DNA from 2 places in the Bradyrhizobium sp. SZCCHNR1053 genome. Region 2 is predicted to be linked to the other one. Evidence: riboswitches for the same ligand, from Rfam matches in the RefSeq annotation. Region 2 holds a riboswitch; the other holds the start of a gene.
What was found. Region 2 has a riboswitch for S-adenosylmethionine ahead of QX051_RS28335 (O-succinylhomoserine sulfhydrylase). Riboswitches for the same ligand answer to the same signal wherever they lie in the genome.

Region 1: another riboswitch for S-adenosylmethionine. It lies ahead of QX051_RS27610 (homoserine O-acetyltransferase); the one in region 2 lies ahead of QX051_RS28335 (O-succinylhomoserine sulfhydrylase).

Annotation. Positions count from the first base shown of each region.
Region 1 covers NZ_JAUHJM010000017.1:21,535-37,527, reverse strand. Annotated here, with positions in the region: gene QX051_RS27660 (MOSC domain-containing protein) at 1-460, shown strand, start outside; gene QX051_RS27655 (TIGR02594 family protein) at 665-1,321, opposite strand; gene QX051_RS27650 (alpha/beta hydrolase) at 1,578-2,441, shown strand; gene QX051_RS27645 (secondary thiamine-phosphate synthase enzyme YjbQ) at 2,735-3,154, opposite strand; gene QX051_RS27640 (BTAD domain-containing putative transcriptional regulator) at 3,530-4,261, shown strand; gene QX051_RS27635 (hypothetical protein) at 4,453-5,595, shown strand; gene QX051_RS27630 (hypothetical protein) at 5,709-5,939, shown strand; gene QX051_RS27625 (S8 family serine peptidase) at 5,992-8,034, shown strand; gene QX051_RS27620 (GIY-YIG nuclease family protein) at 8,704-9,039, opposite strand; gene metW (methionine biosynthesis protein MetW) at 9,105-9,770, opposite strand; gene QX051_RS27610 (homoserine O-acetyltransferase) at 9,774-10,988, opposite strand; SAM riboswitch at 11,080-11,159, opposite strand; gene QX051_RS27605 (chorismate mutase) at 11,358-12,191, shown strand; gene hisC (histidinol-phosphate transaminase) at 12,229-13,326, shown strand; gene QX051_RS27595 (prephenate/arogenate dehydrogenase family protein) at 13,323-14,258, shown strand; gene QX051_RS27590 (DUF2125 domain-containing protein) at 14,264-15,448, opposite strand; gene QX051_RS27585 (gamma-glutamylcyclotransferase) at 15,548-15,993, shown strand, end outside.
Region 2 covers NZ_JAUHJM010000018.1:68,305-84,297, reverse strand. Annotated here, with positions in the region: gene QX051_RS28345 (SGNH/GDSL hydrolase family protein) at 1-613, shown strand, start outside; gene QX051_RS28340 (SGNH/GDSL hydrolase family protein) at 627-1,781, shown strand; gene QX051_RS28335 (O-succinylhomoserine sulfhydrylase) at 1,876-3,084, opposite strand; SAM riboswitch at 3,161-3,240, opposite strand; gene QX051_RS28330 (2'-deoxycytidine 5'-triphosphate deaminase) at 3,353-4,459, shown strand; gene QX051_RS28325 (MATE family efflux transporter) at 4,580-6,058, shown strand; gene QX051_RS28320 (SRPBCC family protein) at 6,076-6,477, opposite strand; gene QX051_RS28315 (VOC family protein) at 6,489-6,848, opposite strand; gene QX051_RS28310 (AraC family transcriptional regulator) at 6,901-7,740, opposite strand; gene QX051_RS28305 (methylated-DNA--[protein]-cysteine S-methyltransferase) at 7,817-8,389, opposite strand; gene QX051_RS28300 (SPW repeat protein) at 8,614-9,033, opposite strand; tRNA gene QX051_RS28295 (tRNA-Gly) at 9,277-9,350, shown strand; gene QX051_RS28290 (AMP-dependent synthetase/ligase) at 9,385-11,250, opposite strand; gene QX051_RS28285 (nuclear transport factor 2 family protein) at 11,425-11,790, opposite strand; gene QX051_RS28280 (hypothetical protein) at 11,956-12,315, shown strand; gene QX051_RS28275 (hypothetical protein) at 13,029-13,553, shown strand; gene QX051_RS28270 (hypothetical protein) at 13,686-13,874, shown strand; gene QX051_RS28265 (SCO family protein) at 13,896-14,498, shown strand; gene QX051_RS28260 (transporter substrate-binding domain-containing protein) at 14,588-15,496, shown strand; partial or broken gene QX051_RS28255 (lysine--tRNA ligase) at 15,637-15,993, shown strand, end outside.

The sequences.
Region 1 (15,993 bases), on a different contig from region 2:
GATCGAGCGCTTCTTCGCAGGCGAGTTCGCCGACGAGCTGCGCGGGCCACCAAAGCTGCTGTCGGGCGGCGGCTACAGTTTCACGGACCTGGCGCGCAAGGTGGTCTCGATCATCAACCTCGCCTCCATCGCGGAGATCGAGACTTTGGTCGGCGCTCCCGTGCACCCGCTGCGCTTCCGCGCCAACGTCTACGTCACCGGCTGGCAGGCCTGGCACGAGACCTCGCTCATGGGCGAGACGCTGCGCATCGGCTCGGCGCGGCTCAAGGTCGTGAAGACCACCACCCGCTGCGCCGCGGTCAACGTCGACCCGGACACGGCCGCCCGCGACCTCGACATCCCGCCCGCGCTGATGACCCGGCGCGGCAACAATGAATGCGGCATCTATGCCGAGGTGATCGAAGCCGGTGATATCGCCGTTGGCGACGAACTCGCCGTGGAGCAGCCGCGGCTGGTGTAGTTCGAGCGCTGGCCGCATCGGCGACGCGCCCCCTCTCCCGCGTGCGGGGGAGGGCCGGGGTGGGGGCGCCCCACCCGAAAATCTTCGTGTGGAGAGACTTCCCCCACCCGCATCGCATCTTCGATGCGATGCGACCTCCCCCGCAAGCGGGGGAGGCGCACACCGAGCGAGCCTCGACGGCTCGATTCATCAGTTCGAGATTGGTCAGTTCGGCATCACATACGCATACACCCGGCCGCGCGACACCGCGGTCTCGCGCACGCGGTTGCCGTTGTTGCCGGAGATGACGATCGGGTTGCCCTGGGCATCGACGCCCGAGACCACGCCGACATGTCCGCCGCCACGGCGGCTCATGACCGCGATCGCGCCGACCTGCGGGCCGGAGACGCGCTGGCCATAGCTCGCGAACGAGCGCGCCATGTCGGAGCCGGTGCCGCGATGGCCGGTCCGCTCCAGCACCATGTTCATGAAACGGGCGCACCACAGGCTGCGCCGGCCGGTCGGGTTGCCGCTGCCGATGAAGCTGCGCGCCGCGGAGACGACGCTGCTGCCGCCGCCGAAGCCGCCGGACGACGCCATGCCGTCGGACGCCGTGCCCGGCATCATGACGCTGGCCTGCGCGTCGGCAATGCCGCTCACCTCCACCCGCGCCACGCCGCGCTCCCAGCGCGACAGCCGGGCGACGGAGCGCCGGTGGTGATGATGCCTTGCGTAGTGATGGCCGCCGTGGCTGCGGTGGGCATGATGCCCGGAGCCGTGATGCGGACGGGCCGAAGCCGGTGTTGCGGTGACGGCGACGACTGCCGAGCACATGGTCAGCGCAACGATGTGAAGCGACCGGCGAAGGGTAGACACAACCATACTCAATCCTTCTGTTACTTCCCCCAGTACCTGACTTGGCACCCCCTGGTCCCTCAGCGCGGCCCCTCTGCAAGCCGCCAGCGGCGGTCCGTAAAATGTTGCGGTGTGACGAAACCATGACCATCGACGGCGAAAGGCTGGCGACGGGAGGGTGATTCCGAGTCTATGTCGCGGCGAAAACAAGGCGCTGGCCCGACCATTGTCGCGTGTCGCGCGACTCGTCATCATGCAGCACGTGACACGGGAGGAGCTGACGATGCCCCACGCAACGGCGAAAGACGGCGTTCGCCTCTATTTCGAAGAGGTCGGCGCCGGCACGCCGCTCATCTTCCTGCACGAGTTCGCCGCCGACCACACCAATTGGGAGCCACAGCTGCGCTACTTCGCGCGGCGCCACCGCTGCATCGCCTACGCCGCGCGCGGCTACACGCCCTCGGACGTGCCGGCCGCGCCCGACGTCTACAGCTACGTGCACTTCTACACCGACGCGCTGGCGGTGCTGGACCATCTCGGCATCGCCAGCGCCCACTTCGTCGGCCTGTCGATGGGCTCCTATTCCTCGCTGCAGGTGGCGCTGAACGCGCCGGGGCGCATCCGCTCGATGGTGCTGGCCGGGGTCGGCTCAGGCTCCAGCCTTGAGCAACTCGACGCCTTCCGCGCCCAGTGCCGCGCGACCGCCGAGCAGTTCGAGACCCTGGGCTCAGCCGAGACCGCCAGGGTGACGCGCGAGGCGCCCGGCCGCATTCCCTTCCTGGTCAAGGACCCGCGCGGCCACGCCGACTTCTACGCCGCCCTCGCCCGCCACGACGCAACAGGCTCGGCCAACACCATGCGCGGTTTCCAGGGTGGCCGGCCCTCGATCTTTACAATGACCGACGCCATCCGCGGCGTGCCGACGCCGGCCCTCATCATCTGCGGCGACGAGGACGACGCCTGCATCGCGCCGAGCCTGTTCCTCAAGCAGCACCTGCCGGCATCGGGGCTGACGTTCTTCCCGAAGTCCGGCCATGTGTTGAATCTGGAGGAGCCGGCGCTGTTCAACGCGTCGGTCGAGCGCTTCATCGCGCTGGTCGAGGCCGGGCGATGGGGGCCGCGGGATCCGCGGTCGAAGGCGGGATAGTTGCGCAGCCGAAGCGTTGCCGCTTTGCTCGACACGCGCAGCGGACCAGGCTGCTTCGAGCCGGCTTTGCCCATTCCAGCGACGATCACTTCCAACATGCATCGGACTCTGCCAGCCTGCGCCGGCATGACAGCTGAGGCTATTGCCACCTCCTCCGTCATCGCGAGCGCCAGCGAAGCGATCCAGGGCTACGCAGACAAGCTACCGTCGTGGCCCTGGATTGCTTCGTCGCTTGCGCTCCTCGCAATGACGGCCTGTTCGAGCAAGCCCTGCCAATGTCGCGACGGACTCGCCTACTCGCCGATGATCTTGATCAGCACGCGCTTGCGCCGACCGCCGTCGAACTCGCCGTAGAAGATCTGTTCCCACGGACCGAAGTCCAGCCTGCCTTGCGTGATCGCGACCACGACCTCGCGGCCCATGATCTGGCGCTTCATGTGGGCGTCGGCATTGTCCTCGCCGGTCCGGTTGTGGCGATAGCCCGCCACCGGCTCGTGCGGCGCCAGCTTCTCCAGCCATTGCTCGTAGTCGAAATGCAGCCCGCTCTCGTCGTCATTGATGAAGACCGACGCGGTGATATGCATGGCGTTGACCAGCACGAGTCCCTCGCGCACCCCGCTCTCCTTCAGCGCCGCCTCGACATCATCCGTGATGTTGATGAAGGCGCGACGGCCCGGTGTCTGGAACCAAAGTTCCTTGCGGAACGATCTCATCGGAACAATCCCGTGCTTCATCACCATGACCAGAGGATACCGCAACGCGCGTGTCCGTCCTCGAGTGTGCCGTAGCTCACAGCGTGCGGTTCCGGCTGCGCGCAGACTGGACCCGATGGAGTGCATACTGCAAGCCCAGCCGGCCCGGTGTCGCTTCGTCATACAATCCAAGATTGAACCGAACGTTGCTCGGACAGACTTAACTGCATTGCCGATCTCATTTCGACGATGACAACGACAGCGTGGCGGCTCGCCCTTCGGCGACGACTGTGCAGACCTGATCCGGCTGCAGCCGCTCATTCTCATCGCACGAGAAGCTCGACTTCTGCAGGCTGACGCCGATCGCAGCGAGTCGCCATTCAGAGGAGAGAGACAATGAGTCTGCTGCGTATCAATCTCTTTGGCGGTCTTGAAATCAAACGCGTCTCCGGCGAGCAGGTCGTCATCCCAAGCCGCAAGGCTGCAACACTCCTGGGCTATCTCGCCCTTACCTCTCCGCACGGCATTTCACGCAGCAAGCTTGCCGCACTCCTGTGGGAAGGCCGCTTCGGCGACAACGCGCGCGCAAACCTTCGCCAGGCCCTGTTGACGCTGCGCCGGGTGCTGCCGCAATGCGCCGACGTCATTTCGGCGGAACGGGACGACATCCGCATCCATCCGAACGCCGTTAGCACCGACGTGCAGGAGTTCGAGCTGCTGCTGCAGCTCGGCGATCTGGAAACCATGGCGCGCGCCGCCGCGCTATTCCGGGGCGAGTTGCTCGACGGCATCAGCTCGACGTCCTGCGCGTTCGAGGCATGGCTCTCCGCCGAGCGTCAACGACTGAAGACGCGAGCGATACGGGCCATCGCGGGCCTGCTGGACGTCGGCGGCCCCGAACATGTGGAGATCGCCAAGACATTCTCGCTGCGCGTGCTGGCCGCCGATCCGCTGCAGGAGGACGTCCACCGCACCCTGATGCGCTGCTACGCACAGCAGGGTCGCCGTGCCGACGCCCTGCGTCAATATGACTTCTGCCGCACCGTGCTGCGCAAGCAGGTCGGTGCCACGCCGGAGAGCGAAACCGAAACCCTGCAGCGCGAAATCAGGCGCATGCTTCGCGTCTGACGATCCGCGCGACCCTTGCTCCATGCGTGCCTCACATGATCGATTTTGACGGCACTTTCACGCCCCGCTTGACACTTGCATCACGGCCACACGCGCAACATCGCCCTCGATCGACGTCGCGCAGCAACTACTCCTGATGAGGTCAAGCGGCGCGTCGCTCAGAGGTCAGATAACGAGCGAGGAGGCTCAACATGAGTGGCATGCAGCAATCGACTGAGGACTTTGGTCAACTGAATCCCGAAGGGATCTTCGGCTCCGTTCTCGGCAGGTTCGCCGGACAAGCGATCGGACGCCTGATCGGCGGCAAGACCGGCCGGGACTTCGGCGGCGCCATCGGCGGAATCGCGGGCGGGTTCGCGCCGTTCTCCGTCGGCCCCGGCACCGAGCAGCCGTCGGAGATGGAGTTGCAGGGCTTCTGGAGCGTGCTCAAGAAGATCGGACAGGGCGCCCAGACCGGCCTCAACGTCGGCCACAACCTCGGCATCTTCAGCGTCGGTCCGCAAGCCGCCACCGCCGCGGCGCAGCCGACCGACATGGAGCTGCAGGGCTTCTGGAGCGTGCTCAAGAAGATCGGTCAGGGCGTCCAGACCGGCATCAATGTCGGCCACAACCTCGGCATCTTCAGCACCGGTCCGCAAGCCGCCACCGCCGCGGCGCAGCCGACCGACATGGAACTGCAGGGCTTCTGGAGCGTGCTCAAGAAGATCGGTCAGGGCGTCCAGACCGGCCTCGATGTCGGCCACAACCTCGGCATCTTCAGCACCGGTCCGCAAGCCGCGACGGCGGCGCAGCCCACCGACATGGAGCTGCAGAGCTTCTGGAGCGTGCTCAAGAAGATCGGCCAGGGCGTCCAGACCGGCCTCGACGTCGGCCACAATCTCGGCATCTTCAGCGCCGGCCAGCCGGGCCAGCAGGCGGCGGCCGCGCAGCCGACCGACATGGAGCTGCAGAGCTTCTGGAGCGTGCTCAAGAAGATCGGCCAGGGCGTCCAGACCGGCCTCGACGTCGGCCACAATCTCGGCATCTTCAGCGCCGGCCAGCCGGGCCAGCAGGCGGCGGCCGCGCAGCCGACCGACATGGAGCTGCAGAGCTTCTGGAGCGTGCTCAAGAAGATCGGCCAGGGCGTCCAGACCGGCCTCGACGTCGGCCACAATCTCGGCATCTTCAGCGCCGGCCAGCCGGGCCAGCAGGCCGCGGCGCAGCCGACCGACATGGAGCTGCAGGGCTTCTGGAGCGTGCTCAAGAAGATCGGACAGGGCGCGCAGACCGGCCTCAACATCGGGCACACGCTCGGCATCTTCAGCACCGGCCAGCCCGCCGGCACGATGCACTAGGACGACCGATTGGAAGCAACGACCCGCGACATCGCAACGCGGGTCCAAGAGAGTGAAGCGGTGGGCGCACGAAAAGTCCGCCCACCGCCGACCTGACATGGAGGGAACGACGCATGGCGGATCCGAACTCAGAACAGGAATTCATCGTGCAAGGCGAGCCGGTCAAGTCCGGCCAGCTCGCTGATCACTTGAGCCGCGAGCCCAGCGTGAAACGCGTCGGTCAGGTCGCACCTGACGTCGTCATCCTGTCGATGACGAAGAGCCAGGCCGATCGCCTCCGATCGACTTTCAGCACGATCGTGGTGGAGCCGAACGCTCCGCTGAAACCCTTTGGCGCCGGCTGACTTCAGCGGCGCCTCCCGACGATGTCACGAGCGAGGATGAAGGAGCCCGCAAATGGCCGCACGAAGCAAGCCTGAAATCTCGGATCAGAAGGATGCGGCCGGCTCGGCCGTCAACGGCACCGGAGCACAACCCGGAGCGGCGCAGCCGTCAGCCGAGGCCGCGGCCGCACCGCAGGCCGCAGCACGGGTGACCGCCGCATCAGCCCCAGCCGCACAAGGGACCAGCCGCAGCGACGGCGGCACGGCGGCGCCAGCGACGGGTCAACCCGGCGCAACGATCTCGCAACGGCGGGCGCAGTACATTCTGGCACCGCGCCAGCAGATGGGGCTTGGGACCTTCAGCGCCGACTTCATCGTCCAGCAACTGACAAACAGCCCCGACATCGACGTGGTGAAGACAATTCAGCCGCCGCGCCTGCTCGGATTTCAGAGCGCCGACCCAGGACAAGCACCGCTCGGCCCGATGGTGCTGGCCCGAATGGCGCCCGACAAGGCCGAATTGCTGAAGGCCCAGGCCGGAGCACGGCTCGCGGTCGAGCGCGATGCGCCGCTTACCTACATGCTCGATCCGACCGTCCCCCAGGTGCCGGCGCCGCACCAGCTTCCCAATCCCGGCGTTCTCATTCCCTTGGCCGACGGGTTCTCGACGACGATCGAAGTGGTCGGCGAGAGCGGCCCGCTGCCGGAGGTGGAAGTGTACGTGTTCGGCAGCGTGTGGCCGGTTCAGGGCGTCACCGACGCCAGCGGCCGCGTCACGCTCAAGATTCAGGGCGAGACGCCCGACACCATCCGCTCGATCCTGATCAAGCCGCGGGTCGATTACTGGACCTTCTGGCTCGATCGTCCGCAACTGACCCCCGACAGCGTGAACCGCATCGCCGCGAAGACGCTCGGCGCCTATCTGCGCGGATTTCCCGGCCAGCAATTGCTGGGTTGGGGCCAGCGCGCGATGGGCCTCGATCGCCTGCCCCTCGCCTATAACGGCGCGGGAGTGAAGATTGCGGTGATCGATTCCGGCGCCGCGCCGACGCATCGCAATCTGCACAGCGTCACGATCGGCAAGAGCATCGTCGGCAATGATCCCGCGAGTTGGACCGTCGATACCATCGGTCACGGCTCGCATTGCGCCGGGATCATCGCCGGCGGACCGATCGGCTCCGGCGGAGGCATTCGCGGCTTCGCTCCGGCGGCCGAAATCCATGTCTGCCGGATCTTCCCGGGCGGCCGGTTCAGCGATCTCGTCTCGGCGCTCGACTACTGCATGGAGAATGGCATCGACGTCGCCAACATGAGTCTGGGCGGCGGCGAGCCGTCGCAGATCATCGAGGAGCGGATCTTGCGGGCCAAGCAGATGGGCCTCGCCTGTATCGTCGCCGCGGGAAACTCGTCGGGGCCGGTCCAGTTTCCGGGCTCGACGCCGCATTGCCTGGCGGTCGCCGCGATGGGCAAATGGGGCGAGTTTCCCGAGGACAGCTTCCACGCCCAGCAGGGGTTGGACGGCTTCCGGAGCGCCGACGGATATTTTCCGGCGAAGTTCAGTTGCTTCGGGCCGGAGATCGACGTCTGCGCGCCGGGCGTCGGCATCGTGTCCTCGCTGCCGGCGGATGGCTTCGGGGCCTGGGACGGCACCTCGATGGCGACGCCGCACGTCACCGGTCTCGCCGCGCTCGTGCTGGCGCATCATCCCGACTTCAAGGGCCAGTTCGCGACACGCGACGCGCGGCGTGTCGAGCGGCTGTTCCAGATCCTGAAGGAGACATCGACGCCGCTGCAGTTCGGCGATCCCAACCGTTCGGGAGCCGGACTGCCGAACGCGATGCGCGCACTCGGCCTGGAAGCGGGCGTGGCCTCCGCGCCCACGGCCGATCCCTCGCTCGACGTTCTCCGTCGCCTGCTGGGACTGGCGCGCGGCGAGGCGCAGAGCGGCGCGACGTCTCCGACGCTGGTGCCGCAGGCGCCCAATGGCAAGCTCAACGGAGCCGGTTCGGTTGCCAGGGGCCCGGCAACGACGACCAGCGAGTGGTCCAGCCCGGCGGTCGGTGATCCCAGTCCGGCGCAGATCCGCGACATCATGCACAAGGTCGGCTTGCTGTAGATCACGGGGCAAGCCGCAGGAACGGCATCAGACGTTGCACGACGGGCAGTTTGCGCATGAGCCTCATGCACGGACTGCCCGTCGTGTTAGTTTGTCGCACGATCGCGGCTTGCGTCGTCGGCCAAATCAAGCGTAGATTTCCGCCCGTCCCGCCTCACTGCAAGAGGGGCGTATCGCGGTCGTCACAAACGCTGAGGTGGGATGCGGTGGGCGTGTCGGATTGCGCGTGGGGCTTCCTCGCGCGGACGAGCAATTCCGGCACGCACGGTCAAGTCGCGCGGTCCTGATACCCCGATGCTGGTATCCAGCGCGATGCGCGCAAGCGCATTGCGCGACACGGTGGCCAAAAAGCCCGGCGCACCGAGGAGAATGCGAAGCAGCCGTTCAACCATCGCGCAGGGAAGGCCGGGTGTTCCGGCTCGTACCTGTGGTTCCTGCCGCCTGCATTTTTTCCGCAGGCGGGCCATGGGTGCGGCCAGCATCCGGCCTTCCCTGCGCCTCTTCGCTATCGGAGGCGATGCATGACGCATAGCTCGGGCGCAGATGCGCCGCGGGGATGCGCAGCCTTGTCTCAACCGCCATCGGCTCTTTGAAAAGTGAAATCCCGCCACCCTAAGCTCGTCATGGCCGGGCTTGTCCCGGCCATCCACGTCCGTCCTCGTGCGCGCCTCAAGCTGTGATCCTATCGTAGAGATCATCCCAGCTGGGATTGCTCGCAAGGATCAGTCCAACCTTCCAGGCGCGCGACCAATGCTTGATGTTGTGCTCCCGTTGGATCGCGCTCTGAATGTCGTCGAAGACTTTAAAGTACACCAATCGCTTCAAGCGATACCGCCTGGTGAAGCCATCAACCAAGCCGGATCGATGCTGAAAGACACGGCGCACGAGATCGCTGGTCACGCCGACATAGAGCGCACCGTTGGGACGATTAGTCATGAAGTACACGTAGCCGCCCGCCATCTCGCCATACTGCAAGACGTGGATGGCCGGGACAAGCCCGGCCATGACGGCGGAGAGAGCGGGCCGCAAACTTCAACGAGGCCCCGGGGCTGCGGTCGCCCCCCGTCCCCCTACCGCCCCTTCTCCGCCCTGCTCAGAAGAAACACCCCCTGCTCGCCGAACATGTTCCAGAACCACCAGGGCATGGCGACACGCAAGGGGCGGCCGTAACTATCAAGTGCGACGGCGCGCTCCATCTTGACGCCGATCTCGTCGCAGAGCTGCACGAAGTCCTTGATGGTGCAGAAATGGATGTTCGGCGTGTCGTACCAGGTGAAAGGCAGATTGTCGGTGCGCGGCATGTGGCCGCCGACCAGCAGCTGCAGCCGCAGCCGCCAGAAGCCGAAATTCGGGAAGGTGACGATGGCACGGCGGCCGATGCGCAGGAGATTTTCCAGCACCGTCTTGGGCCGCCGCGTCGCTTGCAGGGTCTGCGACAGGACCACGTAGTCGAACGCATCGTCGGGATAATCGACGAGATCGGTGTCAGCATCGCCCTGCACCACCGCGAGGCCCTTGGCGACACAATGGTTGACGCCCTCGCGCGACAGCTCGATGCCGCGGCCGTCGATGCCGCGGCTCTCGAGCAGCTGCAGCAGGTCACCGTCGCCGCAGCCGATGTCGAGCACCTTGGAGCCGCTCTCGACCATGCCGGCGATCAGGAGATGATCGGGCCGATAGGCCAGCACCTCGCCGCCGGAGAATCCATTCAGCGGCAGCACACCCTGCATGCTCATGTCTCAGCCTCCCGTCGCGACCTTGAGGCCGCGCGCCTTGCCGGCGGAATCGAGAAAAGCGCTGGCGATCTCGAAGAACTCGGGGACGTCGAGCAGGAACGCGTCGTGCCCCCTGTCGGTCTCGATCTCGGCGAACGACACCCGCGCGCTGGACGCGTTGAGCGCATGAACCAGCGCCCGCGATTCCGAAGTCGGAAACAGCCAGTCGCTGGTGAAGGACACCACGCAGAAGCGCGTCTTGATGCCGCGGAACGCCGCCGCCAGCACGCCATCGTGGTCGCCGGCGATGTCGAAATAGTCCATCGCGCGCGTCAAATAGAGATAGGAGTTGGCATCGAAGCGCTCGACGAAGGACGAGCCCTGATAGCGCAGATAGCTCTCGACCTGGAAATCGGCGTCGAACGAGAACGTCGGCAACTCGCGGTCCTGCATGCGGCGGCCGAACTTGCGATGCAGCGCCGCGTCCGACAGATAGGTGATATGCGCGGCCATCCGTGCCACCGCGAGGCCGCGATGCGGATGAACGCCCTTGTCGCCGTAGCGGCCGTGGTCCCAGTCGGGATCGGCCATGACGGCCTGGCGGCCGAGCTCGTGGAAGGCGATGTTCTGCGCCGAATGCCGCGTCGCGCAGGCGATCGCGAGCGTGGCGAACACGCGCTGCGGATAGGCCACCGTCCATTGCAGCGCCTGCATGCCGCCCATCGAGCCGCCGACCACGGCGAACAGCGTGTCGATGCCGAGATGGTCGATCAGCATCGCCTGGGCGCGCACCATGTCGGGGATGGTGATGATCGGGAAATCGAGCCCCCAGACCTTGCCGGTCGCAGGGTTCAGCGAGGCCGGTCCGGTCGAGCCCATGCAGCCGCCAATCACGTTGGAGCAGATGATGAAATAGCGGCTCGGGTCGAGCGGGCGGCCGGGGCCGACCAGCGTCTCCCACCAGCCCGGCTTGCCGGTGACCGGATGACGGTTGGCGACGTGCTGGTCGCCGGTCAGCGCGTGGCAGACCAGGACCGCGTTCGATCTGTCGGCGTTGAGCTCGCCATAGGTCTGGTAGGCGATCTGGAACGGCGACAGGTCGACGCCGCAATCGAGCCTGAGCGGCTTGTCGGCACCGAACTGCGCGACCAGCGAGCTCGGATGATCGACCTCGTGCGAGCGCTCTTCGGGCGCAATCGTGCGCAGCGCGGAGGTGGGTTTCGGCGTCAGGCCTGTCATGTCTCTCACCCCGGCCATCCGGCAAGGGCTCCCGAACCACGTGACACATCAGGCCATGAAAAACCCGGCCTGAACTGGGGTTCGGCCGGGATCGATAACGTCCCCGGCCTGTTTAGCGAGTTTTTTAACGTGGCTGCAAGCCGGCCGGCTCAAATGACCACGGAACAGGCAGAAACTAGTCCCGCGGGCGCTCCTCGTCAAGGCAAGCTCGGGTTGACCGCCGATCGGGCGCCCCATGGCTGCAGGTCAGCCAAGCCTAGGCAGCACGAGGTAAACTTGCTGTTGCGCACGTCCCCCGCATCGGAGAGAACGGCATCCGTTCCAGTCCGCCGCGCGTTGACCCGCGGCCTGCGAAGAGTGACCCTGCCCATGTCGACCCCGCCGCCAGCCCCTCCCTCGCTCGCCGATTTGCGCAAGGAGATCGACGCGATCGACGAGCAGGTCCATCAGCTGCTGATGAACAGGGCCGACATCATCGACCGGCTGATCAAGGTCAAGAAGACCCAGGAGGTCGGCTCGGCGTTCCGCCCGGCGCGAGAGGCCGACATGATGCGGCGCCTGGTGCAGCGCCATCGCGGCATCCTGCCGCTCGACACCGTCGAGGGCATCTGGCGCGTGATCGTCTCGACGTTCACTTACGTGCAGGCGCCGTTCTCGGTTCACGCCGACGTGTCGGTCGGCGAATCCGCGATGCGCGATTCCGCCAGGTTCCATTTCGGCTTCGTGGTGCCTTATGTCGCCCATTTCAGCGCCCAGGCCGCCGTCGAAGCCGTGGCGCGCTCGAAGGGCGATCTCGCGCTGGTGTCGACGACCTCGGGGCATACGCCGTGGTGGATCACGCTGGAGCCCGCGGGCGCGCCGAAGATCATCGCGCGGATGCCGTTCATCGAGCGCGCCGACCATCCAGCGGCGCTGCCGGTGTTCGCGATCTCGCGCGTCGCGGACGACGCGCTGGTGCTGGAGGTCGAGACCTGGAGCATCCGCGTCTCCGGCTGGAATGCGCAGGTGTCCCGCGCGCTGTCGCCGCTCGCCGACGTCATCGCGGTGCCCGATACCGCCTTCGACGGCGCCGCGCTGTTGGTGTCGATCGAGTCGCCGTCGAACCTCGACAAGATCAAGGCTGCCCTGATCGCGGCGGGCGCCTCGGTCCGCTCGACGGCCCTCGTCGGCGGCCATGCGAAACGCTATACGGTTCCCAGCTGAGACGCCCCGCGCCAGTGATGATTTTCCGGAGTTGACGATGAACCGCCCCGTGCCGAATCCCGGCATCCTCGACATTGCGCCCTACACGCCGGGCAAGAGCCCGAAGCCCGAGCCGGGCCGCAAGGTGTTCAAGCTGTCGGCGAACGAGACTCCGTTCGGTCCTTCACCCAAGGCGATCGACGCCTTCAAGAGCGCGGCCACGCATCTGGAGGATTATCCGGAAGGCACCTCGCGGGTGCTGCGCGAGGCGATCGGCCGCACCTATGGCCTCGATCCCGGCCGCATCGTCTGCGGCGCCGGCTCCGACGAGATCCTGAATCTGCTGGCACACACCTTTCTCGGGCAAGGCGACGAGGCGATCTCCACCGCGCACGGCTTCCTGGTCTATCCGATCGCGACCATGGCCTGCGGCGCCAGGAACGTGGTTGCCGCGGAGACCGAGTATCGCACCGACGTCGACGCGATCCTGGCCGCGGTGACGCCGCGCACCAAGCTCGTGTGGCTCGCCAATCCGAACAACCCGACCGGCACCTACATCCCGTTCGACGAGGTCAAGCGGCTGCGCGCCGGCCTTCCCTCGCATGTCGTGCTGGTGCTCGACGCCGCCTATGCCGACTACGTCTCGCGCAACGATTATGAGTTCGGGATCGAGCTGGTCGCCACGACCGAGAACACCGTCGTCACCCACACCTTTTCCAAGATCCACGGCCTCGCAGCGCTCCGCGTCGGCTGGATGCTCGGCCCGGCGCACATCGTCGATGCCATCAACCGCATCCGCGGGCCGTTCAACGTCTCCTCGCCCGCGATGCTCGCTGCGGTCGCCGCGATCGAGGACACCGCGCATCAGCAGATGTCGAAGGCACACACCGAGACCTGGCGCAACTGGCTCACTGAGGAGATCGGCAGGCTCGGGCTGAAGGTGACGCCGAGCGTCACCAACTTCATCCTGATCCACTTCCCGACCGAGAAGGGCCGCACCGCGGTCGAGGCCGACGAATTCCTGACACGGCGCGGCCTCGTGCTGCGCGCGCTCGCCAACTACAAGTTGCCGAATGCGCTGCGCATGACGATCGGCACCGAGGAGGCCAATCGTCTGGTCGTCGAGGCTCTCAGCGAATTCATGAGGACGAAGTGAGCGTCGCGGGACGGTTCGAACGCATCGCGCTGATCGGCTTCGGCCTGATCGGCGGCTCGATCGCGCGCGCGGCGCGGCTGCAAGGCATGGCCGGCGAAATCGTCACCACGGCGCGTTCGGACAAGACCCGCGCCCGCGTGACCGAGCTCGGCATCGTCGACCGCGTCGTTGCGAGCAATGCCGAGGCGGTCAAGGATGCCGACCTCGTCATCCTCTGCATTCCCGTCGGCGCGTGCGGTCCCGTGGCCGAAGAGATCGCGCCGCATCTGAAGCCCGGCGCCATCGTCTCCGACGTCGGCTCCGTGAAGGGCGCCATCGTTCGCGACATGGCGCCGCACCTGCCGGCGCATGTTCATTTCGTACCGGCGCATCCGGTCGCCGGCACCGAGAATTCGGGACCGGACTCCGGCTTCGCCGAGCTGTTCATCAACCGCTGGTGCATCCTGACGCCGCCCGACGGTGTAGATGCCAACGCGATCGATCGTCTGCGCGCGTTCTGGGCCGCGCTTGGCGCCAAGGTCGAGATCATGACGCCGGATCATCATGACCGTGTGCTCGCGATCACCAGCCACCTGCCGCATCTGATCGCATACACCATCGTCGGCACCGCCGACGAGCTGGCGCAGGTGACCGAGTCCGAGGTGATCAAGTTCTCCGCCGGCGGCTTTCGCGATTTCACCCGCATCGCCGCCTCCGACCCGACGATGTGGCGCGACATCTTCCTGAGCAACAAGGATGCCGTGCTCGACATGCTCGGCACCTTCACCGAGGACCTCTCCAAGCTGACGCGGGCGATCCGCCGCGGCGACGGCGATGCGCTGTTCGATCACTTCACCCGCACCCGCGCGATCCGCCGCGGCATCGTCGATATCGGCCAGGATTCGGCGGCGCCGGACTTCGGCCGGCCGCTGCCGCAGTTGAAGAAGCCCTGAAGGCTTCAGAACAGCGGCGGGACGCGGGCGACCTTGAACGGACCGAGCACGACGACGCCATCGGAGAAGCGCAACGGGAAGGTCCGCGCCTTGCGCCCTTCGAGGGTGGCCTCCTTGCCGAGCGCATTGATACCGAGCGCGACGCCGACATTGGCGTTCTGCTTGACAACCTTGCCGAGGCCGGGAATCGCGCGGTCGAGCGCACCGAGCAGGTTGTTGACGTCCTGCGACTTCACACCGGGCGCCACGCGATCGAGCGTCCCCTGCGGCACGCCGTTTTCGAGCATCTTGTCGAGACCGAGCGCCGGGATGACCTTTTCGATCCCCGCGACCGTCATCTGCACTTCGCCATCGATCCCGCCATTGGCGGTCAAGCTCAGCGTGCCCGCGGCGACCGCGAGCAATTCGCCCTGCTGGATGCGCGACTGGACGATCTCGACATGACCGCCCGCCGCCTGGATCTCGCGAAACCGCTCCGGCCAGGGTTTGGGCCTGAAGTCCTTGAGACCCGTGACGCGGGCCTGGACGTCGGTATTGAACGGTTCGGCAAGCAGAGGATGGCTGCCTTGGATGCTGCCGTTCGCGATCTGCAACGCAGTCTCCAGCACCGGATGGTCGGACGGCGAGCCCTCGGCAACACGGCCGTGCAATTCGGCATGATCGGCGCGCGCGGCGGGCACGGCAGTGTTGCCCTCGATGCGGTCGATGGTCGGTTGTTCGAACACGAGGTCGGCGCGCTGCGGCGGCCCTGGCAGACCGCGGACACTGGCCTCACCGACGCGCCAGTTCACGGAGAACGAGGCCGGTCCGCGACCGTCGGCGATCATAGCAGGTCCCTTGAACTCCGCGATGACCCGCTTCGGGTCCCACACCTGTGCGACGACGAGAATCTCGTCGAGCTTGGCGTTCATCAAGGGCGTGCCGGCGGCCTGCGAAAACAGGGCTACGTTCGGATCCGTACAGCGGACCTCGAGCCGGAACGGAAAGCCGGCGACCGAGCGGTTCGCGCAATCGAAGACGCGGCCGGACTTCGCTTCGCGCGCACGCCAGGCGTCGGCCTGGACATCCACTTGCGAAGCGGCGAAGAACCAGAATGCGCTCCACGCGACGGCGGCGATCAGGAGCAGGACGGGAGCTATGAAAAGCCCCCAGCGAGAGCGCCTGCGCGGCGGTTGCGGCAAACGAGACATGCAGGACACCCTTTGGGCAGCAATTTTGGCAATTCGGCGATCACGGATTGTGTATCTAGATTAACAATTCGCGAGCACCACACTTAGGGCTCCGCATTGATGTCCGCAATGACCCTCTCCGAACGCGACCTTCCCCACGGCGACCTCTGGGTCTTCGGCTACGGCTCGCTGATGTGGCGACCCGGATTCGCCTTTCTCGAGCAGGTGCCGGCGCGGTTGATCGGCGAGCATCGCGCGCTCTGTGTGTATTCGTTCGTCCACCGCGGAACGCCGGAGAAGCCCGGTCTCGTGCTCGGTCTCGATCGCGGCGGCGCGTGTCGCGGCATTGCGTTTCGGGTGGCAGCAGACAAGCGCGACGAGACCATCGCCTATTTGCGGGCGCGTGAGCAGGTGACCTCGGTGTATCGCGAAGTGACGCGCTCGGTATGGCTGGAGAACGACGCCCGCGAGCGGGTGAGCGCGCTGGTCTACGTGGTCGATCGCGGCCATGTGCAATATGCCGGCCGGTTGTCGCCGCAGGAACAGTTGCGCCATGTGCGTCAGGG
Region 2 (15,993 bases):
CGCCGTCAAGAACGGCCGCACGCTGGATATTCTCGTCGTCGGAAGCAGGTCATCCTCCATTGTCAGCACCTCCGACGCCAATGCCTACCCCGCCCGTCTGCAGGCTGCGTTGAAGGACAAGCTGCCAACCGTCGCCGTCAATCTCAGCATCGAGCTGCAGCCCAAGAAGACGGCCGAGGAGGTCGCGGGCAATCTCGTTAAACTGGTGGAAGGAAAAAGGCCTAATTTGGTCATCTGGCAGACCGGCACGGTCGACGCCATGCGGTCGATCGATCCTGATGAGTTCCGGCAGGCGGTCGACGACGGTGTGGCGACGCTGCAGAAGGCGGGAGCTGACGTCGTCTTGATGAACCTGCAATACAGTCCGCGGACGGAGACATTGATCTCCGTGCCGCCCTATGTCGACAACATGCGTGTGGTGGCGCAGCACCGGGACATTCCGCTGTTCGATCGGTTTGCCATCATGCGGCAATGGAACGAGCAGGGCGATTTCGACCTGTTCAATCCGACGCACGGAGTCGAGCTGGCCAAGCAGGTTCATGACTGCCTCGGCCGGGCGCTGTCGAAGTTCATCATCGACGCGGCGCATATCGGGCCGGCGCAGCAGAACTAGGGTTATGTCGTTCATGACGTCGAATGAGTGTCACCGCGTCTCCGGGACATGGGAGAAGCTTTCGGCCGTTGCGGTCATTGCCATCGCCCTCGCGCTGAGCCCGCAGAAGCTACGGGCGCAGAGCGCAGCGCCGGCTGCGCCCGCCGCGCTTTCCGATGTGGAGAGCTCCGATCCAAAGGCTCCGCTGATCAGCGGGCGACCGAGCATCGGTCACGTCACGGTGGCGCAGGCGAGCGATCAGGTGCCCGGGCCGATCGCCGTGGCGCGCCCGGCGACCACAACCTCGCCGCCTGCGGCGACGACCGCGCCGGCCATGACCGATGCACAGCCGCCGGCTGCAGCCGGGCAGGCCGTCGTGGCGGCGCCGCCGTCGCGCAGCATCACCGAGCGGGCGATCGACAAGGTCAAGCAGGTCGCGAAGTCGGCCACCGACATCTTCAACCGCGTGCCGTGCCTGACGCCGAAGGGCGTCGCCAAGAAGAATTTCATTTCGCTGCCGCACGTCGCCAACAAGCTCGCCTCCGGCCTGCCGGTCGTCATCGTCGCCTTCGGCTCGTCGTCGACGCAGGGCTATGGCGCGAGCGCGCCGGACTACACCTATCCGAATCGGCTCGCCGCGCAGCTGCGCCGGCAATATCCGATGGTCGACATCAGCGTCATCAATGCCGGCGTCGGCGGCGAGGATGCGCCGGAGATGATGAAGCGGCTGGAGACGTCGGTGATCGACCGGCATCCGGATCTCGTGATCTGGCAGGTCGGCACCAATGCGGTGCTGCGCGATCTCGATCCCGCCGAGACCGCCAAGCTGGTCGATGACGGCGTCGCCAAGATCCAGGCGGCGGCCTCCGATGTCGTGCTGGTCGACCTGCAATATTCGCCGCGCGTCAACGAGCGCTCGGAGAACGCCAGCCGCATGAACAAGCTGCTCGGGCGTATCGCCGAGCTGCATCACGCCGGCATCTTCCCCCGCTTCGAGGTGATGCGCGACTGGCACGAGCGGCAGGCGATCCCGATCAACGAGTTCGTGATCTCGGACGGTCTGCACATGAGCGATTGGGGCTACGCCTGCTTCGCCCAGCTGCTCGGCGACGACATCATCCGCTCGGTCGGCCAGGTCAAGCTCGGCATCAACACGCCGGCCAACGTGCTGACCTATCGGCCGATGTGAGAGTGGCGAGTAGGGAATAGCGAGTAGCGAGTAGCGAGTAGCGAATAGGATGCAATCGGTACGCCCTATTCGCCATTCTCTATGCGGCCATTCGCTACGCGGCCCTCAGGGCCGCATCCAGATCCTCGATCAGATCGTCGGCATGCTCGAGCCCGGCGGAGAAGCGGATGAAGCCCTCGCTGATGCCGAGCTCGGCGCGCGCCTCCGGCGTCAGCCGCTGGTGCGTCGTCGTCGCCGGATGCGTGACCAGCGTCTTGGCGTCGCCGAGATTGTTGGAGATGCGCGCGAGCTTCAAGCCGTTGAGCGTGCGGAAGGCGCCGGCCTTGCCGCCCTTCACCTCGAAGCCGACCAGCGTCGAGCCGGCGCGCATCTGCTTGCGCACGGTCGCCGCCTGCGGATGGTCCTCGCGACCGGGATAGATCAGCCGCGAGATCTTCGGATGCGCCGCGAGAAAGTCGGCCACCTTCGCCGCCGTCTCAGTCTGCGCGCGCACGCGCACCGCCAAGGTCTCCAGGCCCTTGAGCAGAACCCAGGCGTTGAACGGCGAGATCGACGGACCGGTCTGGCGCATGAAATTGTGGATGTGCTCGGCGATGAACGCCTCCGACGACAGGATCACGCCGCCGAGGCAGCGGCCCTGGCCATCGATGTGCTTGGTCGCGGAGTACACCACGACGTCGGCGCCGAGCGCGAGCGGGCTCTGCCAGATCGGGGTCGCGAACACGTTGTCGACGATCAGCCGCGCGCCATGGGCGTGCGCGATCGCGGCGATCGCGGGAATGTCCATCACGTCGAGCGTCGGATTGGTCGGGCTCTCCAGGAAGAACGACTTGGTGTTCGGCCTGACCGCCTTCTGCCATTGGTCGAGGTCGAGCCCATCGACCAGGGTCGATTCGATGCCGTAGCGCGGCAAGAGATCTTCGACGACGTAGCGGCACGAGCCGAACAGCGCCTTGGCGGCGACGACGTGATCGCCGGCACGGAGGGGAGCGAGGATTGCCGTGGTGACCGCAGCCATGCCGGTCGCGGCCGAGCGGCAGGCCTCGGCGCCCTCGAGCTCGATCATGCGGCGCTCGAACATCGCCGTGGTCGGGTTGGAGAAGCGCGAATAGATGAAGCCGGGGTCCTCGCCCTTGAAGCGCGCCTCGCACTCCTCGGCGGTGGCGTAGACGAAGCCTTGCGTCAGATAGAGCGCCTCGGCGGTCTCGCCGAATTCGGAACGCAAGGTGCCGGAATGCACCAGACGGGTTTCAGGACGATAGCGGGCGAACGACGCCGGGGCCTTCGCGGGGGACTTCGACATGTGACCTCCATCGTGACCACCGCCTCCAGCGATGGGCACAAAAAAACCGGCCTGGGAAAACTCCTCACGGCCGGGATCACAATCGTCCCCGGCCTGTTTAGCGACTTATTTAACGTGGCTGCAAGCCGGCCGGCTCAAATCACCACGGGATAAGTCGTGCTCATAGTCGCAACCGGCCTTTCCGTCAAGCCAGCCATCGGATAACCGGTAAAAAGACCCTATATAGGCTCGATAAGCCGCCGTTCCGGCGCCTGCAAAGGATCAGGTCTTGCCGTTTTCGCTCAGCCCCGACGCCCACGGCATCCTCCCCGATCGCATGATCGTGGCGATGGCGGAGGCTGGCCTGATCATCCCCGCATACGATTTTGTCGAAAGCCAGATCCAGCCGGCGAGCCTGGACCTGCGGCTCGGCGACATCGCCTATCGCGTGCGGGCAAGCTTTCTGCCCGGGCCGGGCGCGACGGTCGCCGAGCGTATCGACGAGTTGAAGCTGCACGAATTCGCGCTCGCCGACGGCGCAGTGCTGGAGACCAACTGCGTCTACATCGTGCCGCTCTTGGAGAGTCTCGCGCTGCCGAAGGACATCGTCGCGGCCGCCAATCCGAAGAGCTCGACCGGGCGGCTCGACGTGTTCACCCGCGTGATCGCCGACGGCACGCGACGATTCGACATGATCGGAGCCGGCTATCACGGTCCGCTCTACGCCGAGATCAGCCCGAAGACGTTTCCCGTTTTGCTGCGCGAAGGCTCGCGCCTGTCCCAGGTCCGCTTCCGCTACCGCGACGCGGTTCTGTCGGAGGACGAACTGATCGCGCTGCATCAGGCCGAGCGGCTGGTGGATCGCGATGATGCGGATCTCGTCGGTGGCGTCGCTCTTTCCGTCGACCTGTCCGGCAGCAATGCCAACGGCTATGTGGGCTATCGCGCCAAGCGTCATACCGGCGTCGTCGACGTCGACCGCCGCGCCGGCTATGCTGTGGAGGAGTTCTGGGAGCCGATCAAGGCGCGCCCCGACGGCAGCCTCATTCTCGATCCCGGCGAGTTCTACATCCTGGCTTCGAAGGAGGCCGTGCAGGTGCCGCCGGACTACGCCGCCGAGATGGTGCCGTTCGATCCGCTCGTGGGCGAATTCCGTGTCCACTATGCCGGCTTCTTCGATCCCGGCTTCGGCTATGCCGGCGCCGGCGGGCAGGGCTCGCGCGCGGTGCTCGAGGTGCGCTCGCGCGAGGTGCCGTTCATCCTCGAGCACGGTCAGATCGTCGGCCGCCTCGTCTATGAGAAGATGCTGGCCCGGCCGAACGCGATGTATGGCAGCCGCATCGGCTCCAACTACCAGGCCCAGGGCCTGAAGCTCTCCAAGCACTTCCGCCTCTAGGCCCGGCTGCGCGCTGACCGCGCACCCCCAATGCGCCCGCTGCACGGGGCGCGGCCCGGCGGTGTGCTAGGAGGAACGACAAAGGTCCCGCCAGATGGCGCGGCCAAACGGGGAGCGAGCATGTCCGAGATCGGCTTGGCCGACAGTCCGGTCGGCGAGGGGCGTACGTTGCCGCCCATCGCGAAGCCGGTTCGGAATGCGCTCGTCGACGGACCCATTCTGCGCACCCTGCTGTCGCTGGCCTGGCCCAACATCATCGCGAACACGGCAGGCACCTGCGTCGTCATCGCCGAGACCTCCTATATCGGCCGGCTCGGTATCGAGGCGCTGGCGGCGATGGCACTGGTGTTCCCGCTGGTGATCCTGACCATGACGATGTCCGGCGGCGCCATGGGCGGCGGCGTGGCCTCGGCGATCGCGCGGGCGCTCGGCGCCGGCGACACCGAACGGGCCTCGACCCTCGCCACGCACGCGCTGCTGATTGCGCTGTTGTTCGGCGCGACCTTCATGGTCGGCATGCTGGTGTTCGGTCCCGCTTTGCTGGAGGTGCTCGGCGGCCGCGGCGCGGTGCTGAGCCATGCCACGGCCTATCTGCAGATCTTCTTCGGCGGCGCCATCCTGCCCTGGCTGATGAACTCGATGGCCGGCATCCTGCGCGGCACCGGCAACATGAAGCTGCCGTCGTTCATGATCCTCAGTTCGGCGCTGCTGCAGATCGTATTGGGCGGCACGCTCAGCCTGGTCCTCGGGCTCGGCATGCGCGGCGTCGCCGCCGGCGCGCTGCTGGCCTTCTGCGTCAGCATCTCGGTGATGGGCTGGTACCTGTTCTCCGGCCGCGCGCGCGTGCGGCCGAAGCTGCGGGGCCTGAAGATCAGCCGCGCGATGTTCGCCGACATCCTCAAGGTCGGCGCCATCGCCTGCTTCTCGCCGCTGCAATCCGTGCTGTCGATCGCGATCTTCACGCACATGCTGGCATCGTTCGGCACCGCCGTGCTGGCCGGCTACGGCATCGGCGCACGGCTCGAATTCATGGTGACCACTGTCGCGTTCTCCGTCGGCATGGCCTCGGTGCCGATGGTCGGCATGGCGATCGGTGCGGAAAGAATCGCGCGTGCCCGCCGGATCGCCTGGACGGCGGGGCTGGTCTCTTTCGCGTCGGTGGGTGCGCTGTCGACGCTGATCGCGATCGTCCCGCAATTGTGGGTCGACATCTTCACCCAGGACGAGAGCGCGCGCAGCGCCGGCCGGCACTATCTTCAGGTCGCAGCGCCGATGTATGCCTTCATCGGCCTGGCGATCTCGATGTATTTCTCCTCGCAGGGCGCCGCCAGGGTGCTCGGTCCGGTGCTGGCGCAGACGGTGCGGCTCGTCTTCATCGCTGCGGGTGGCAGCTATCTGCTGAGCCGTGCCGCGACCGAGGGTGACTTCTTCATGCTGGCGGCGTCCTCGATGGTCCTGCTCGGGGTGCTGACGCTCGCCAGCGTCATGCTCACCCGCTGGGGTCCGAAGCCGGCCGCGGTGCTGGAGCTGCGCCCGGCCGTGCTGGCGGTCGAGCTCGGGTCGGGTTCACAGATCCCGCCGTCTCCACGTGTCGGCTGAACGGCTGCGCGGCTCGTCTAGGGACGCAGCCTGCCCAGGGCGTCCTGCATCGCGCGCGCGCCGAACTCCATCTGCTGCTCGATATAGGGCGCGATGGCGTCTGGCAGCACGTCGGTGATCCAGAGCATCCGGCAGCGCTGCTCGCCGTCGGGGATGATCTGCGCGGATGCATTGTGATGCGTCACGCGTTCGCTCTCGATCGTGTAGACCAGACGCTGCTGCGCCTCGTCGCAACTGACGAGGCGTTCGCGCACCACATTGCCGTTGGCGAAGGTCACGATTCGGACGTCGCCGTCGAGCTGGCAATCGACGACGAAGCCGGGCGCCAGCCGGGTATGAACGGCGCCGAAGTCGTGCACGGCGTCCCAGACGGCGGCCGCGGAGGCTGCGATCGGGATGTCCTTCTGAATCGATGCCATGGCCGGGGACCTCACGGACACACGGCTTCGATGTTGTTGCCGTCGGGATCGATCAGGAAGGCGGCGTAGTAGGTCGGACTGTAGTCCGCGCGCGGCCCGGCGCCGCCATTGTCGCTGCCGCCGGCCTTCAGCCCCTCGCTGTGGAATCTGGCGACCGCCGCGTGGTCCCGGGCGCGGAACGCGATATGGGCGGCGCCTTTGCTGGCGCCCTTGTCGAGATACAGCCACAGCGCCGGCTCCCCCTTCGGGCCGATGCCCGCCGACGCCTCGTCCTTGGAGCAGAGGATGTGGCCGAGCGGCGCCAGCGCCGCTGTGTAGAAGCGGACGCTGGCGTCCAGATTGCCGACCTTGAGGCCGATATGATCGTACATCGATGATCTCCATGCTTCGCGTGCGGCTGCCGCACGCGCTGGGATCATCCAATCAATGGCGGCTCAGATGGTCTTGGAGAATCTTGCGCTCGCCGCGCGACGCCTTGCGAAACTTCGCCGGCGACACGCCGGCAGCGCGCGCGAAGGTGCGGGTGAAATTCGACAGATCGGCAAAACCCGAATCGTAGGCGATGGTGGTGACCGGCGTATCCTCCTCGCTGAGACGCCGCGCGGCGTGCCGCAAGCGGGAGCGGATCAGATATTGATGCGGCGTCACGCCGATCGTGGCCGCGAACAGCCGCAGGAAATGGAACGGGCTGACGCCGGCCTCACCAGCCGCAGCCGCCAGATCGATGTCGCGCGCCGCATTGTCGTCGATCCACAATGCGCTCTCGACCGCGCGCCGGCGATCACGAAGGCTTGGCGTCGCCGCCCGTTCCTGCTGGCCCGTGGCGGTCGCGACGAAGCGGCTGGCGATGATCTGGCCAACCTCGTCCAGACCGAGGTCCTGCTCGCGCGCGGCGACGGCCTCCGCGAGCTCACCGAGGACCATGAGCTCCGGCAGCGGCGGCATCGCGCCAACCCGCCAAGCCTGCCTGTTGCCGCCGATCTCGTCGATGAGCGCATGATCGAAGAAGAATGACAGGCATTCGTCGCCGCAGACGTGATCGTGCGTGCACATGAACTCATCGCCGGGATGGCCCACCAGCAGCGAGCCGGTGACCAGCTCGAAGAAGCGGCCGCGGTGCCGACAGCCGAAGCTCCCCTTGCGCACATAGGACAGCGAGTAGCCGGAATACTGCTCGACATAGGGACGCTCGCCCGGAACCGCCGCACAGCGGAACTCGGAGACGGTGACGTCACGGCTTTCGAACAGGATGGTGGCGCTCATCCTGCAAATCTAGCGCATTGCGGATGAAAGAGGAGGGCTGCGTCCGAGATAATATCGCGCGCAGCGAGGCGCCCGCTTACGACGCGCGCGGCCGGTCGACCGCGAGAAACGCGTCGAACAACGTCAGGCCCGCATGAGGCCGTGCGCCTTCGAGCGACAGCAGCCGCCGTTTGGAGATGACGCCGCTGTTGGGCGACGGCTTGTCGAGACCGTTGCCGATGTCGCGCACGCGGTGACAGGGAACGATCAGCACGAGCGCATTCTTGCTCAGCGCCTGCGCGATCGAATTCAGCGCCTTGGGAACGTGCAGTTCGTCTGCGATCGCGTCGGCGCTGCGCGTCTCGCCGCGCGGAATGGCACGAATGCAATCATAGACGCGCTGGTTGAATGGTGTCACGCCGCCGAGATCGAGCACGACATCGGAGAAGTCGACCTCCTGCCCGCGCAGCATGGCGGTGATGCCTTCGATGGCGAGTTCAATATTCGAACACGGGCGCTGCTCCCGCGCTTCGGGAAATTGGCGAAACAGGCGCCGCCGCGTCTCGATTTCCCGTGCTTCCGGCAGTTGTATGCCGGTGATTCCGGCATCGCTCCACGCAATGCCGCAACGGCCGAGGGCCGTATCAAAGATCGTATACCCACGCCCCATGACGCCACCCCAACCCCACGCCACATCATATCATCGTCACGATCGCCCGCATCAACTTTGTTTACAAAGTGTTAACAGCGCGGCGTGACCGGGGCGGGTTTGCCCTGATTTGGGTGATGGTTGTCAAGCGTCCCGTTGCGATCGTTGTCTGCGATCTCTGTCATCGGCATCGCGATCGCGGAATGCGGCGCAGCGCGCAGGCGAGGTGCGATCGACCAGAGGCGCTACGGCTGGCTCACCAATGCAGGCCTATCGCCAGCAAAATCAGGATCATGCGCAAGCCACAGTTCGAGCAGGCTCAGGAAGGTCACGGCGATCCCGATCGTGATGCTGACATGCATCGCCGACGTATGCACGAACCCGAGCAGCCACGGAGCTGCAATCAGCCACAATCCAAGCGCGACCTTCAGCCACTCCTCCCAATCGGCAAACGCCAGGAGGCCGCCGAGCGAGAGCACGACGACGGCAGCCCCCGCCAACGCAGCATCGATCCGGCCGGCGCTGCCGACAAAGCCGAACAGCCAGGGCGCGACGGCCAGGAACAGACCGCAGCCGAGGGTGTAAAGGTCGAGCGCCGACGGGCCCGACATGACGGCGAGGGCTTTCGAGGTTGCGGTCTGAGACGCGGGGATGTGGCTCTGCATGATGTGAGCTCCCAGGACCTTGACGGCGGACCTTGACGGCGCGGCGAAGCAGCGAGGGGCGCCGCCTCCAACGGGCAAAAGCGCGACCGGCCCGATCCGTTCCGGAGCCGGCGGTCGCGGCCGATCACGATCCGGAGATCAGGCCGGTGCAGAACTGTTGCCTCCCCCAACCCTTGGGCCTGGCGGTGTCGCGGCAACAAGCCGCTTGGCGAAACGCATGGTCTCGGCTAAGCATTGGCGAACGCGGGCGTAGTTCAATGGTAGAACGGCAGCTTCCCAAGCTGCATACGAGGGTTCGATTCCCTTCGCCCGCTCCAATGCCGCAATGTCCTGCTGCTACGCTCTGCAAAATCAGCTTCGTACGGTAGCCGATGGCCGCAAAGCTGCCGCGCGTTTTGCATAGATCGCCTCGATCTCCTTCGCGAAGCTCCGCTCGATCGCCGGACGCTTGTTCTTCAACGTCGGCGTGATCAGGCCTTCCTGCACGGTCCACGGCTCCAAGGTCCAATGCACCGCCTTCGGCGTCGCGTAGGACGGATAGGCCTTCGCGGCTCGCGCAATGTGGCGCAGCAGAGAGGCCGCTTCGGCCTCGGTGCCGCGCTGGCCGTGCGCCGCGAGCCTCGCCTGCTGCTCAGCCCAGCCGTTGGCGTTGAGCACGACGATCGCGGTCAGGAACGGCCGGTTCTCGCCGATCACGATGGCCTGCTCGAACAGCGGATCGGTGAGGATCGCGGTCTCCAGATCGGAGGGCGCGATCTTCTCGCCGGTCGAGGTGACGAGGATGTCCTTGATCCGACCGGTGATGGTGATGCGTCCGCCGTCGATGCGGGCCTGGTCGCCGGTGTGCAGCCAGCCGTCGGCTTCCTTGGTGCGGGCTGTCTCCTCCGGCCGGTGCCAATAGCCGAGCATCACATTCGGGCCGCGCACCATCAACTCGTCATTGTCGCCGATGCGCACCTCGATGCCCGGCAGGGCGCGGCCGACGGTGCGAGGGTCGTTGTCGTCAGGCGTGTTGACGCTGACGACGGGCGATGTCTCGGTCATGCCGTAGCCCTGCAGCACCTCGAGCCCGAGCGCCAGGAACAGCCGCACCACCGGCTCGGCGATCGGCGCGCCGCCGCTCACGGCGACGTGCAGCCGTCCGCCGAATCGAGCCAGTATCTTGGCGGCGACCAGGCGTTGCAGCAGCGGCCACGCGATTCGGTCGAACGCTGAAAGTCTGGTTCCGCGCCCATGCTGCGCATCGAAGCGCCGGCCGCCGATCGCGATGGTCAGGTCGAGCAGCGCCCGTTCGAGCGGGTTTGCGATCGCGCGGTGATGCATGATGACCGAGTAGATGCGCTCATAGATGCGCGGCACGGAGATCAGGATGGTCGGACGGACCTCCACCAGATCTTCGGACAGCTGCTTCACCGAGCGCGCATAGGCGACGCAGGCGCCGATGGCGATCGGGTAGTAGTAGCCCGCGGTGCGCTCGAACGTGTGTGACAGCGGCAGGAACGACAGGAATACGTCGTCGGTATCGGCCGCCAGCCGCTGATGAATGGCCTTGAGGTTGGAAACGACGTTGTCGTGCGACAGCATCACACCCTTGGGCCGGCCCGTCGTGCCCGAGGTGTAGACGATGGCGGCGAGGTCGTGCGGCGCGATGGCGATCCGGGTGCCGGGAAGCGTGGCGTTGCCGGCTGCGTTCAACCACGCCTCCAGATCGATGAGGCGCGGATCGCCGGTCGGCTGGGTCGTTCGCCGGTCGGCGCAGACGATCCGTCGCAGGTCGGGCAGGGCCTCGCCGACCGCTGCGATCTCATCCCAGCGTGTTTCCGAATCGACCAGCAGCAGCCGGGCACCGGAATCGGCGAGGATGTAGGCGATGCTGTCGGCATTATCGACGGCATGCATCGGCACCGGCACCAGGCCGAGCGAGAGCGCGGCCTGGTCGATGGCGAGATGTGCGATCCCGTTCGGCATCAGGATGGCGACACGCTCACCCTGGGCGAATCCGTCGGCCGCAAGCGCCCGCCGCCAGCGGTCGACGACGAGATCGATCTCGCGCCAGCAGAAGCTCGCCCATCGGCCGCTTCCTGCGTCGAAATGTCGGTAGGCCTGCTTGTCCGGGCTCCGTTCGACGCGCCAGCGCCAGAGTTCGGGCAAGGTGGTGATGGCGGCCAGCGTGCCGGCCGCCATGGCGTGATCATCGATGGGATTTGACTGCTGCACGCCCGTCTCCGGCGATCCTGAACTCGTCGCGAAGCAGAAGCTCTGCAGCGGCGGACCGGATCCGACGTTGACGTAGCGCAATCACCACGAGACAGGTCGTGCGTCTGCGCATGGGAGCCCGGCCATCGCGGCAGGCCGACCGCACTGCGGAAGCCGGGCGGAACGGGACGTCCGTCAGGCGCCCTGCGGGACCTTGTCGAGAAACCCGGTGACGCGCTGGATGCGGCCGTCGGCCAGCTCGACGAAATCCGTGCCCTGGATCGGGGCTTCCGCATCCTCGGGGCCGAGCTCCCAGGAAAAGCGGAGATGATGACCGTGGCCGTCCGCGGAGCCGATCAGGCGAAAGCGGAAGTCGGGAAAGCGCCTCTGCACGCCCGCGACCAGGCCATCCACCCCATCGCGTCCTTCACCGCGCATCAGCGGGTCGACATAGAGCGCATCCGCGGTCCAGTGACGTGCAAGCAATGCACTACGCTGCGCGGCATCGCGTTCGTTCCACAGCGCGATGTAGCTCTCGGCGATCTCGGTCGGGTTGGTCATCGGTGCTCTCCATGTTGTGAACGATGAGGAGCCCATCATCGCGCCCGGCGCGCAGCGAATCGATTACGTCGAACGTCATCTCATCCGGAATGACAGAACTGTAAGTTGCCGCCTGTTTGCGCGAGGACTACTCCACGCGCGGAGGCGGTGCGGGGAATGCGTCTCATGATGTCCGACACTTGGAAGTGGATTGCCGTCGCAATCTGTCTGGTGCTGTTCACGGCGGATACCGTGCTCAAGCCGCAGGACAAGCCCAATCGCATGGTGTTCTTCGAGCTGCATCGCGGCGAGCGCCCGACGATGATCGGCATGATGCGCGACGACCTCGTCAAGCTGCCGGGACGCGGCGCCAGCCGCATCCGCGACGCGCTCGCGCGCGGCGAGACGTTAACGGTCTGGCAATATGAATTAAGAAAGATTGAAGACGGCAGCTATCAGGAGGTGCCGGAGCGGCAGATCCAGCTCAGCGCCGCCGATGCGCCGCTCGTCACGTTTGGAGCGCGGATTCGGCTGCCCGATAATTAGTTAACTTCACGGGGACCGAGGGCGTCGGGAGGCAGATCGTCCTCCCCGCTGCCAGCGCGATATCGGCCGGACCTCGCTCGATCTCGCGATCAGACGGCGCGCTGCTGGGAGTGATCCTGCCGCGCCCGCTTGCGGGGCGGAGCTCGGTACGGTCCAAACTCGTGATTGCATTGGTCGCATCTCCGGACTTCGGCCATGCCAGCCAGGGCTGGCGGGAGCCCGCACCCACGATCGTGATCGCGCGAGCGCCCCTGGGCCGGCGATGAGAGGGGTGAGCGTCCCGCCGCCACTGGGCAGCGGGGCGTGTGTCGCGCGGAAGCTCGGCCACCGGGCTTTTCCGGAGTGTCGTTTGTGCCGCCGTGACGCCGCTGCCGCGCCGATGGGCGAATCATGCCGGGCCTCTGCCTTGCTCGTGGCGCCATCGCCATGTCCGGAACCAGCGTTCGGCCATTTTCGGTGGTAGCGACTCATTGGTGCAGCGGGCTTGCAACACTCGCGGTGAATTTGGCTTTCGTCACCGCGCCGTCCTGGACAAAAACACGATCTCGAAACACGCTGCATTTGCGATTTGGATTTGGCTTTCGCGTTCCGGTTCTGCGGATGGGCTCGTGGTCGCAAGGTCCCGCCGCAGTCCAAGCATCTCAAGAAGCGCATCACAAGACGCGTACCAAAGTCGGTCAGATCGGTTTCGCCGGGTTGAACTGGGGCTCGACATGAAATTCTGGACGGGGTTGCTTGCGGTCGTTCTGTTGCTGTCGGGGCTCGGCGCCAGCCAGGCCGTGGTCCGGATCGCCGATGACCGCGGCGGCCGGATCGGAACCTATGTCGACAAGTACCAGGGCCTGCGATCTTCCGGCGAGTATGTGATCATCGACGGGCTCTGCGCCTCGGCCTGCACCATCGTGCTCGGGGCGATCCCCCACGAGAAGATCTGCGTCACCTCGCATGCCAATCTCGGATTCCACGCCGCCTGGGATTTCGGCGCCAACGGCCGCGCCGTCACCAACCCCGAGGCGACCCAGATGCTGTACTCGATGTACCCGTCGCCGATCCGCCGCTGGATCACCCAGCGCGGCGGCCTGACGCCCCGGATGATCTTCCTGAAGGGCAAGGAGCTGCAGGCAATGTACAAGCCCTGCTATATGGATGCCCAGGCATCCTCTCCGGCCTCCTCGCATGTCGCGCCCAATGCGCCGGCCATCTCGCCGGCCGCGGCCAAGGCCTCCGCCTCCCATTGATGACGCCGGCCACCGGCCGTTTCGGGTGATCGGCTGCCCGTCCGCGGCGCTTGCCTGGACCGGCCGCGGGGCTTATCTGAAGCGCGAGGGGCGGGCCGCTCGGGCCAGCACCCGCCCGATGAGTACGTCATCATGCAGCCTCTTTCAGCGCCGCAAGAGATACCGTCCGCGTCGGGTGACCGGCGTTCGGCCTCCGCTTCGGCCATCGTGGCTGGGGTTGCGGCGATCGGGCTCGTCGCCGGCGCCGTGACGATGTGGGTGCAGTACGGGACCGCGGTGTTCTTCGAGACGATCGCGGCCGGCTGGCAGGCCTGCTTCTGAGAGACAATGAAGGAGCGCGCAATGCCATCCAATGCCACCCGCCCCCTGGTGATCGTCGGAGCCTTTGCCGCCAGCCTCGTGGTCGGACTGTCGCTGATGTTCCTCATCATGGGCGGCGGCCGAAACATCGCGGCGCCGGCCGCGATCGGCGGACCGTTCCAGCTGACCGACCAGAGCGGTGCCGTCGTCACCGAGAAGAGCCTCGAAGGCCGTCCGACCCTGATCTTCTTCGGCTTCACCCATTGCCCGGACGTCTGTCCGACCTCGCTGTTCGAGATCTCCGAGGTGCTGCGCGCGATGGGCAAGGACGCCGACGGCGTCAACGCCTATTTCGTCTCGGTCGACCCCGAGCGCGACAATCCGGCCGCGATGAAGGACTACCTCTCCAGCTTCGACCCGCATCTGAAGGGTCTGACCGGCGATCCCGAGGTCCTGGCGAAGGTTCTCACCGAGTACCGGGTCTATGCCAAGAAGGTCCCGCTGAAGGACGGTGATTACACCATGGACCACACCGCCCTGGTGTATCTGATGGACCGCAACGGCCGGTTCGTCGCGCCGTTCAACCTGAAGCGGACGCCCGAGGAAGCGGCGGCGGATCTCAAGAAATACCTCTGGGCGCGTTGACGCTCCAGCCGGGCGGCCGCCTCCGGGCCGAATCCAGCCTCGAATTTGCGCCGGGATGGTCTATAAGGCGCTGACCATCGGGACCGCTGATGCAGACCGTCTTATCAAAGCCCGTGAAATCCGCGCCTGCGGCCCACGCCGCCATCGCCAGCGCGTTGCTCTGCTTCGGTCTCGCCGCAGCCGGCTCGGAGGCGCGCGCCCAGGCGCCCGTGCGGCCCGCCGTCGAGGCGGCGCCGCAGGCCGTCCCCGGCTTCTGGGACCCGCGACGCCGGCCCGACCGGCCCGATTTGTCGCGCCTCACCGTGATTCGTTTCCTGACCGAGACCGACTATCCGCCGTTCAACTTCACCGGTCCGGACGGCAATCCGGCCGGCTTCAACGTCGATCTGGCACGGGCGATCTGCGACGAGATCAAGGTCACCTGCACCGTCCAGATGCGCCGGTTCGAAACCCTGCTCGATGCGCTGTCCTCGAACCGGGGCGATGCGATCATCGCCTCGATCGCGGTGACGCCGCAGATGCGGGCGCGGGCCGACTTCTCCGATCCATATTACCGGGCGCCCGCTCGCTTCGTGTCCCGCCGCGATGCCGTCATGACCGAGATCCGCCCCGAATTTCTCGAGGGCAAGAAGATCGGCGCCGTCGCCGGCACCGCGCATGAGGCCTACCTCAAGGCGATGTTCACCGACGCCGAGATCAAGACCTATCCGAACGACGAGGCGCTGCGGCAGGCGCTGCGCCGGGCCGAGGTCGACCTGATCTTCGGCGACGGCATCTCGCTGGCGTTCTGGGTCAATGGCACCGATTCCGGCGATTGCTGCGCCTTTTCCGGTGGACCTTTCGTCGAAAGCCGCTATTTCGGCGAGGGCGTCGGCATCGCCGTGCGCAAGGGCAACGACCTCTTGCGCCAGGCGCTGAACTGGGCGCTGTTCCGGGTCTGGGAAAAAGGCCGCTACACCGACCTGTGGCTGCGCTACTTCTCGATCAGCCCGTTCTAGCGCTTGCCGTCGTTCCGGGCGCGTCGAAGACGCGAACCCGGAACCTCGAGATTCCGGGTTCGATGCTTCGCATCGCCCCGGAATGATGGGTATCATGACCGCTGTTTTGCACTGACGTCTTCGGAGAAGTCTTTTTCACGATGTCCACGATCGATCTCGTCCCAACCAGCCCAAGCGACTTGCGCGCGCTCGCCGAACAATCCAACGCCTGGCCGTTCGAGCAGGCGAAAGCGATCGTCAACCGGCTGAAGAAGAACCCCAAGGACGAGGTGCTGTTCGAGACCGGCTACGGCCCGTCCGGCCTGCCGCATATCGGCACCTTCGGCGAGGTCGCGCGCACCACCATGGTCCGCCACGCCTTCCGCGTGCTCACCGAGGACAAGATCAAGACCCGCCTGATCGCGTTCTCGGACGACATGGACGGCCTGCGCAAGGTGCCGGACAACGTGCCGAACAAGGACATGCTGGCCACGCATCTGGGCAAGCCGCTGTCGCGC